2 regions of the Agrobacterium vacciniicorymbosi genome follow, and region 2 is predicted to be linked to the other one. Evidence: riboswitches for the same ligand, from Rfam matches in the RefSeq annotation. Region 2 holds a riboswitch; the other holds the start of a gene.
What was found. Region 2 has a riboswitch for cobalamin ahead of ABUK73_RS14780 (ABC transporter substrate-binding protein). Riboswitches for the same ligand answer to the same signal wherever they lie in the genome.
Positions count from the first base shown of each region.

Region 1: it holds a riboswitch for cobalamin, as region 2 does, so the genes downstream of both, ABUK73_RS21820 (DUF1636 family protein) here and ABUK73_RS14780 (ABC transporter substrate-binding protein) in region 2, are expected to answer to the same signal.

Region 1 is NZ_JBETMF010000017.1:89,949-94,679, reverse strand. Features, by position in the region: gene ABUK73_RS21830 (cobyric acid synthase) at 1-1,434, opposite strand, end outside; gene cobO (cob(I)yrinic acid a,c-diamide adenosyltransferase) at 1,438-2,055, opposite strand; cobalamin riboswitch at 2,162-2,370, shown strand; gene ABUK73_RS21820 (DUF1636 family protein) at 2,486-2,911, shown strand; gene cobW (cobalamin biosynthesis protein CobW) at 2,905-3,942, shown strand; gene cobN (cobaltochelatase subunit CobN) at 3,946-4,731, shown strand, end outside.
Region 2 is NZ_JBETMF010000008.1:241,977-246,707, reverse strand. Features, by position in the region: gene ABUK73_RS14785 (glucose/quinate/shikimate family membrane-bound PQQ-dependent dehydrogenase) at 1-1,311, shown strand, start outside; cobalamin riboswitch at 1,464-1,687, shown strand; gene ABUK73_RS14780 (ABC transporter substrate-binding protein) at 1,930-2,907, shown strand; gene ABUK73_RS14775 (FecCD family ABC transporter permease) at 2,911-3,930, shown strand; gene ABUK73_RS14770 (ABC transporter ATP-binding protein) at 3,927-4,724, shown strand; gene ABUK73_RS14765 (pseudoazurin) at 4,721-4,731, shown strand, end outside.

The DNA.
Region 1 (4,731 bases), on a different contig from region 2:
ATCGAGATCAAGATGCCGTTCCATGTGATCGGCCAGGCCGTCCAGCACGGCATCGACCTGCTCCTCGTAATTGAGCGCGGAGCGCTCGGCTCCTAGACGCTGAAGCCATGCGCTGCGCTGGTTATCATCTGCGAAAAGACCATGGATATAAGTGCCGAAAGCGCGACCGTCCGGGGAGACAGCTCCGTCTGTATGATTGCCGATGGTCGAAAACGGTCTGATATCGTCGGGCCCCTTTGTCACACCGACGTGCATTTCGTAGCCGGTGAAGGATACGCCGTCGAAACTGCGACCTGTCACCGACACAAGCTTCTTATCGCCGGTCAGCACGGTATCGACGTCAAGCACACCTAGCCCCTGCACGGTCACCGGCGCGCCTTCTATCCCATCAGGGTCGGCAACACTATTGCCCAGCATCTGGTAACCGCCGCATAGACCAAGCACAGAACCGCCGCGCCGAAGATGCGCCTTGATATCCACATACAGACCTGCATTTTTCAAAGTGGTGAGATCGGCAATCGTGGATTTGGAACCGCAGAGCAGCACCAGCGTGCAATCTGCCGGAATGACATCTCCTTGGCGCACCCGTATCAACTCGACATCCGGTTCCGCCTCCAAGGGGTCTAGATCATCGAAATTGGAGATATGCGGCAGGATGGGGACCGCAATGCGGATTTTCGCACCCGGTTTCCTCTGTCCCGGTGCCGATAGCCCCAGTGCATCTTCGGCGGGCAAGCGGCTGGCATCGGCAAAATGCGGCAGCAAGCCGATCTGGTTCCAGCCGGTCTTGTCTGCGATGATCCGCATCCCCTCATCGAACAGGCTCGGATCGCCCCTGAAGCGGTTGACGATGAAACCTTCGATCATCGCCGCATCATCTGCATCCAGAACCGTCTTAGTGCCGACGAGGCTGGCAATGACGCCGCCCCGGTCGATATCGCCGATGAGGATGACGGGTGCATCGGCTGCACGGGCAAAGCCCATATTGGCAATGTCATTGGCGCGGAGATTGACTTCGGATGCACTGCCCGCGCCTTCCACCAGCACCAGATCTGCCTTGGTTTTGAGATGCTCGAAACTTTCCAGCACGCGCGGCATCAGCCCGGCTTTCATGTGTTGGTAATCCGCAGCCTTGGCGTTGCCGATGACCTTGCCTTGCACAACCACCTGTGCGCCGGTCTCGCTCTGGGGTTTGAGCAGCACGGGGTTCATGTGTACGGATAGGGGCACTCCTGCAGCGCGCGCCTGCAAGGCCTGCGCCCGGCCGATCTCTCCGCCATCGGCGGTCACGGCGGCATTGTTGGACATGTTTTGCGGTTTGAAGGGCATGACGGACAGCCCGCGCCGGGTAAAGGCACGCGCCAGCCCCGCCACCATCAGCGATTTGCCGACATCGGAGCCGGTCCCCTGAAACATCAAAACGCGTGCTGTCATGAATTAGAACTCTATGCCGGACTGCGCTTTGACGCCTGCCTTGAAGTGGTGTTTCACCAGCGTCATCTCCGTCACCATATCGGCGGCATCGATCAGCGGCTGCTTGGCGTTGCGGCCTGTGACGATGACGTGCAGGCCGGGGCGACGGTTCTGCAGGGTCTCCACCACCTCCTCCAGCGGCAGATAGTCATAGCGCAGCGCGATGTTGAGCTCATCCAGTACCACAAGGCCGATGGTTTCATCGGCCATCAGCGTCTTTGCCTCTTCCCAGGCTTTGGTGGCAGCAGCGACGTCGCGTTTGAGATCCTGAGTGTCCCACGTGAAACCTTCACCCATGGTGCGCCATTCGACACGGTCGCCGAACAGTGCCAGAGCGCCCTGCTCGCCGGTGGACCATGCGCCCTTGATGAACTGCACGATGCCGACGCGCCTGCCGGTGCCCAGCATGCGTAGGGCCAGACCAAAAGCGGCGGTGGACTTGCCCTTGCCGGGGCCGGTGTTGATCATCAGCAGACCTTTTTCGATGGTCTTTTCCGAGACTTCAGCATCCTGCACGGCCTTGCGGTTGACCATTTTGGCGCGGTGACGTTCGGCTTCGCTGTCGCTGATGTCGCGGGTCATGGCGGCTGGTCCTTCCGGGTCTCATGCTTTTTCAAAGCGGCGACTATAACCAAAACGCGTGCCGCGGCAATGATGCGCGGCATTGACACAAAAGCATCGCAGGGCATAAGGGTTAAGGACTGACGGTCTTTTTCCGGCAACGGGAAAAGCTAAGAGGGAACACGGTGCATTTCGCTTGAGCGGACAAATCCGTGGCTGCCCCCGCAACTGTAAGCGGTGAGCCCGCGCTGAACGCCACTGGATGACAATCCGGGAAGGCAGCGCAAGGGTGTCGAAGCCGCAAGCCAGGAGACCTGCCGTTTCAGGAAAAACGTCTGCCGGGCGGGGTGCTCCGGTCAGCCGGTTGTTCGAACGATGGTTGTGCGTGTCCCGCATTCCGTTTTCGATATCCGCACCCCTGAGACATTTTGAAGGCGCGGAAAGCAGACCCTTGGATATTACAGCGACATCGACCAGCCAGACCGAAAAGACGGACCGTGACACCGCACCCGGCGTCGTGGTCTTCGTCTGCCGCAGCTGCCGGTCCGAAGCCGAACCGAATGCAGACCCCCGCCCCGGCGCGCTTCTGACGGAGGCTGCCTTAGCGCTTGGAGCGAGTGAAGGCGTGACCGTTCGCAGCGTCAATTGCCTTGCCAATTGCAAGCGTGGCCTCAGCGCCGCCATGCGCAGCGCCGACGGCTGGTCCTATATGTTCGGCGGACTGACCGAAGATGATGCCGCAGACCTGATGACTGGCGCGCGCTTATTGGCCGAAGCACCGGATGGGTTGATGCCCTGGCGCGGACGCCCCGATAGTTTGAAGCGTGGCCTTGTGTCGCGCATTCCCCCTTTGCATTTCACCGAGGAGACATCATGACAACGCTCGATCGCGTTCCCTGCACCATCATCACCGGCTTTCTGGGCGCGGGAAAAACCACGCTTTTGCGCGGCCTTCTGGAAAAGCTCGAGGGCAAGCGGCTGGCGATTATCGTCAACGAGTTCGGCGATGTCGGCATCGACGGCGAAATTCTGAAGGGCTGCGGCATCGAAAGCTGCCCGGAGGAAAACATCGTTGAACTGGCCAATGGCTGCATCTGCTGCACCGTGGCCGATGATTTCCAACCCGCCATCGAACAGATTCTGAGCCGTCAGCCGCGCGTCGAGCATATTCTGATCGAAACGTCGGGGCTTGCTCTGCCAAAGCCACTCGTGCAGGCCTTCCAGTGGCCCGCGATCAAAAGCCGGGTGACGGTGGATGCCGTGGTCGCCGTGGCCGATGGCGCAGCCCTTGCCGAAGGTATGGTCTCGCATGATCTGGAGGCGCTTGCCGCCCAGCGCCAGAATGACGAAGCACTTGACCATGACGATCCGGTCGAAGAAGTCTTCGAGGACCAGATTGCCTGCGCCGACCTCATCGTTCTGACCAAGGGTGATCTACTGGATGCCGAAGGTCTGGAGCGCGCCAAGGCGCATATCAATGCGCATCTGCCGAAGGCTGCGAAGATCGTCGTTGCGTCCAATGGTGCCGTCGATCCTGCCGTGCTGATCGGACTTGGCCTTGCGGTGGAAGAGGATATCGAAAACCGCCACACCCATCACGATGAGGAAGAAGACCACGATCACGACGAGTTCGACAGCTTCGTCGTGGAACTGGGTGCCGTGACGGATGCCGATGCACTGGCTGCTCGCATTTCCGAAACGGCGGCCTCTGAAAACGTGCTGCGCATCAAGGGTTTTGTCGAGGTCTCGTCCAAGCCGATGCGGTTGCAGGTGCAGGCGGTTGGCTCACGCGTCAACCATTACTTCGACCGCCCCTGGGCGTCCGGCGAGGTGCGCCGCAGCCGTCTGGTGGTGATCGGCGAAAAGGGTCTCGACCGCGCAAAGATCGAGCGGATGCTGGCGGCCTGATCTATGCACATCCTCGCCACCACATCCTCGTCTCTGGACGACCTGATCGAGCCGGTTGATCTCAACCAGGGTCAGGCGGATGTGGTGGTGCTGTCCTTTTCGGCCAGCGATCTGGGTGGGCTGGAACGTGGATGGCAGCGCAGTACGGATGGGTCGGTCTCGCTCCTCTCCGCCAACCTCTCCGAACTTCGCCATCCCATGTCGTTCGATCTGTGGATCGAAAAGACGGCGGAACATGCCAAGCTGATCCTTATCCGGATTCTCGGCGGCGCCGACCGCTGGCGTTACGGCGTGGACGAATTGTCGAGAATGGCGCGGCGGCGCGGTATCAAGCTGGTGCTTTTGCCGGGGGAATGCAGCGAGCGCGATGAGAAGCTTGAGGCTGCCTCCACAGTCGATCTGCCGACGCAGTTCAAAATCCTGTCTTTCTTCCGGGAAGGCGGGCCTGAGAATATGGACCGGGTTGCAAAAGGACTTGCGGCCTTTGCGCGGGGGGAAGGCTGGCCGGACATGGCAGCAGAGCCCTTGCCAAAAAGCGGATTTTACAAGCCCGATGAAGGCGTCGTTGACCTCAATGCTGCGCTGAATGGCTTTGCAAATGGTGCACCCCTGCTACCAATCCTGTTTTACCGCTCCATGCTGATGGCCGCCGATGTCGCTCCCATCGACGCGCTTTATGCAGCGCTTCGCGAGCGCGGCTTTGCCCCTTTGCCGATCTTCGTCAGCGGTTTGAAAGACAATGAAGCGATCCGGTTTCTGGAAGAGACGCTCGGTCGTTTAAAGCCGGCG
Region 2 (4,731 bases):
GGTGCCGTCAACGACAACTATTCGACGCAGGAACAGTCCGGCGTCATCAGAGCGTTCGATGTCAACAGCGGTGCCTTGATCTGGAACTGGGATTCGGGAAACCCCACCCAGACCCAGCCGCTTCAGCCGGGTCAGACCTATACGACCAACTCTCCCAACAGCTGGTCGGTTTTCAGCGTCGATGAAGCGCTTGGGCTCGTCTATATCCCGCTCGGAAATCAGGTTCCAGATCAGCTCGGTATGGGCCGGAGTGCCAATGTCGAGAAATACTCCTCCTCCATCGTCGCGCTGGATGTGAACACCGGGCAGGACAAATGGGTGCGCCAGTTCGTGCATCACGATCTGTGGGACATGGATGTTCCCGCACAGCCTGTGCTGCTCGACATCACCAAGAAGGATGGTCAGACTGTTCCGGCACTGGTTGGACCGACCAAGCAGGGCGACATCTACGTGCTGGATCGCCGCAGTGGTGAGCCGATCCTGGCGATGACCGAAGAGCCTGCGCCATCTGGTACGATCCCCGAAGATTTCAGTGCTCCGACGCAGCCGACTTCGGCGCTGTCCTTCAAGCCTGATCCGCTCCAGGAAAAGAACATGTGGGGCGTCTCCATGTTCGACCAGCTGGCATGCCGCATCAAGTTTCATCAGCTGAATTACAAGGGCCGCTACACGCCGCCATCGCTCAACGGCAGCATCATCTATCCCGGCAATTTCGGCACCTTCAACTGGGGCAGTGTCGCTGTCGATCCAGAACGCCAGGTCATGTTCGGCATGCCGACCTATCTGGCCTTCACATCGCAGCTCGTGCCGCGCGCCCAGATCCCCGCAAAGGGGCAGGATGAAAAGGGCAGCGAGCAGGGCCTGAACCGAAATGATGGTGCGCCCTATGGCGTTCTCATGGGACCGTTCCTCGGACCGCTCGGCATTCCCTGCCAGGCTCCGCCATGGGGCTATGTGGCCGGTGCCGATCTGCGCACGGGTGAGGTCGCCTACAAGCACAAGAACGGTACCGTCTACGACATGACGCCGCTGCCGCTGCCCTTCAAAGTCGGCGTACCCGGCATCGGTGGCCCGATGATTACCAAGGGCGGCGTTGCCTTCCTCGGTGCGGCTGTCGATGATTACTTGCGCGCCTATGATCTGACATCCGGCAAGCAGCTGTGGGAAGCGCGTCTTCCCGCAGGTGGACAGGCAACGCCGATGACCTATGCCATGAATGACGGCAAGCAATATGTGGTCATCGTCGCAGGCGGACACGGCTCCGTCGGCACGAAGCCCGGCGATTATGTGATCGCCTATACCCTGCCTTGAATGGGCGGTGATGAATTGTGAAATAATGGCCGGGACGAAAGTTCCGGCCTTTTTGCTTTGTGTTACCATCATGCCGTTTTTCCGAAATCATATCTTGCAATCGATATGTAATAACATTACAGCAATCATTGCTTGACGACGGTTTCTGAATGGGGCTATCTGCACGCGACGGTTTCGAGCGAGTGATCGCGAGGAATAATAGGGAATACGGTGCGAACCTTGGTTCAATGCCGTAGCTGCCCCCGCAACTGTAAGCGGATTGTCGAACCCTTTGGCGCTCATCCAAGCGTCATGCCACTGCGGGTGAATATCGCGGGAAGGTGGGTGAAGACGCAAATCCGTGAGCCAGGAGACCTGCCGTCATAAGTTCATTCCAAGTCACGGGCGGGGATGCCCGGAACAGGAGACGTCGTGATTGCATCTAGCGCCCGCCAGCGCCTTATTCCATCTGCCATGTCCCGGTTTCGGATCGTCTCTGCCCGTGTTCTCACGGACTGAGCATCGACACATGTTCACATTGGTCTGCTTCTCGCCGACCGCTGACGATTTCGGGGACTATCGGAAATGACATTCAGTTTCAAACAGACGGTTTTTGCAGCCAGTTTTGCCGTTGTGGCAATGGCAACGGCCATGCCTGCGGCTCAGGCAGCCGAGACGACCTATCCGCTGACCTTCAAGAATTGCGGTCGCGACGTGACCTTTACCCATGCGCCAGAGCGTACGGTGTCCATCGGTCAAAGCACCACGGAAATTCTCTATCTGCTCGGTCTGGCCGATAAGGTCGTGGGCACCGCGGTCTGGATTGGCCCAGTTATCAAGGGCTATGAAGAGGCCAATGCCAAGATCGACCGTCTGGCCGATAACGATCCGAGTTTTGAAAGCGTGCTGGCCAAAAAGCCTGATCTCGTCACGGCCCAGTTTCAGTGGCATGTCGGCCCGGAAGGCATCGTCGCCAAGCCGCAGCAGTTCGAAGAGCTGAAAATTCCCGTTTACACCTCGCCTGCCGATTGCACCGGCAAGGACAATTCGGGCGGTGGCGATGGCGTGCGCCATTCCGTCTTCACCATGGACCTGATCTATCAGGAAGTGACTGAACTCGCGCAAATCTTCAATGTGCAGGACAGGGGCGAAAAGCTCGTGGCCGATCTGAAGGCTCGCGAAGAAGCGGCACGCAAGAAGATCGCCTCTGCCGATGGCAAGCTGTCTGCCGTCTTCTGGTTCTCCAGTGCGGAGTTGGATATCGATCCCTACGTTGCGGGCACCAATGGTGCACCCGGCTACATCATGTCCGCGCTTGGCATCAAGAATGTCATCAACAGCGAGGAAGAGTGGCCGACGGTGGGTTGGGAAACCATTGCCAAGTCGCAGCCGACCCTGGTTGTTGCCGGTAAGATGGACCGCAGGCGGTTTCCGGCAGATGATATCGTTGTCAAGGAGAAGTTCCTGAAGGAAGATCCGGTCACGAGCCTGATGCCGTCCGTCAAACAGGGGCACATCGTTGCCATGGATGCGCAGGCCATGAACCCGACCATCCGCACCATCGAAGGTATCGAAGTTCTGGCCGACGCCGTCGTCCAGCTCGGCCTTGCCAAGTAAGCCATGCGTGCTTGTTTCATCTTCACCCGTGCCGCCTTGCTGGCGGTCGGGTGTCTGGCTCTGGCGCTCTGGTTCGGGGCTGCCATCGGCGAGACATCCATTCCCATGGATGTCGTCGCCAAGACGGTCGCAAACCGTGTGTTCCATGCAGGCTATCCGCTCGATGCCATCGATGAAGGCATCATCTGGAACTACCGCCTCAGCCGGGCGGTGGTGGCTGCCTGCTGTGGTGCGGCACTGGCCATGTCCGGCGTCGTGCTTCAATCGCTTCTGCGCAATCCTTTGGCCGATCCGTATATTCTCGGGATTTCTGCGGGTGCATCGACCGGTGCCGTTGGCGTTGCCATTCTGGGCTTCGGTGCCGGCATGCTGACCATGCCGCTTGGCGCATTTCTGGGGGCAATCGTGGCATTTGCGCTTGTCAGTCTGCTGGCCTTGCGGGCAGGCAGCGGCAACAGCGCCATCATTCTCGCAGGTGTCGCCGGTTCGCAGCTCTTCAACGCGCTGACCTCCTTCATCGTGACCAAGGCGGCCAATGCCGAACAGGCACGTGGCATCATGTTCTGGTTGCTGGGCAATCTGTCCGGCGTTCGCTGGCCGGATGTGTGGCTGGCCTTGCCTGTCGCGATTGGTGGTTTCGTCGTGTGTCTGTGGCATGCGCGTGCGCTGGACGCCTTTACCTTCGGCTCCGAATCCGCCGCCTCTCTCGGCATACCCGTGCGTCGCGTCTACATTGTTCTGACCGGCGTTTCCGCCTTGATGACGGCTATCATGGTCAGCATCGTCGGCTCCATCGGCTTTATTGGTCTCGTCATTCCCCATGCCGCACGCATGATCGTCGGCATTCGCCATGGTCTTCTTCTGCCCGCTGCTGCCTTGACGGGGGCAGTATTCATGATCGCTGCCGATATTCTGTCGCGCACCATCATCGCAGGCCAGGTTCTGCCCATCGGCGTCATCACCGCATTGTTCGGCGCACCCGCTTTCGCTCTCATTCTCAGCCAGCGACGGAGGGCCGTATGATGCTTTCAGCCCAGGATGTGTGCTGGTCTGCCGGTGGCGTGGACATCGTCAAAAATGTCAGTCTGGAGATCAGGCCGGGTGAATTTTTAGGGATCGTCGGGCCGAACGGCTCTGGCAAGACGAGCCTCATGTCGCTCCTCTGCGGTATTCGCAAATCGAAATCCGGCGAGGTTACGTTGGATGGCAAGGCGATGCAGGAGATGAACCGCCGGGACGTTGCGCGCTCCATTGCATTCGTTGAGCAACAGGCGGAAACGCAGGAGCGGATTAATGCCCGTCAGGCCGTGGAGCTTGGCCGCACACCGCATATCGGTGCCTTGTCGCCATGGTCGGTGCATGATGACGCTATCGTGGATCAGGCGCTGCGGGATGTGGACGCCGAACATCTTGCAAAGCGCATGTGGCACACGCTGTCGGGCGGCGAGCGGCAGCGTTTGCATATTGCCCGGGCGCTGGCCCAAAAGCCCGACATTCTGCTTCTGGACGAGCCGACGAACCATCTCGATATTGGCCATCAGATCGCGCTTCTGCACCTCGTGCGCAAACAGCGGCTGACTGTTGCTGCCGCCCTGCACGACCTCAACCATGCGGCCATGTTCTGCGACCGGGTGGCCGTCATGAAAGGTGGCAAGCTGGTTGCGCTTGGTGAGCCATCGGCCGTGTTCACCGTCGATCTGATCGGCGATGTCTTCGGTGTGGCGGTTGATGTCGAGCGTGAAGATGGGGACATCTGCCACATCCGCTACCGACCGCCCCGCGATGAGACCCTATCGAATTCAAGGACCGTAACATGAGCATTGT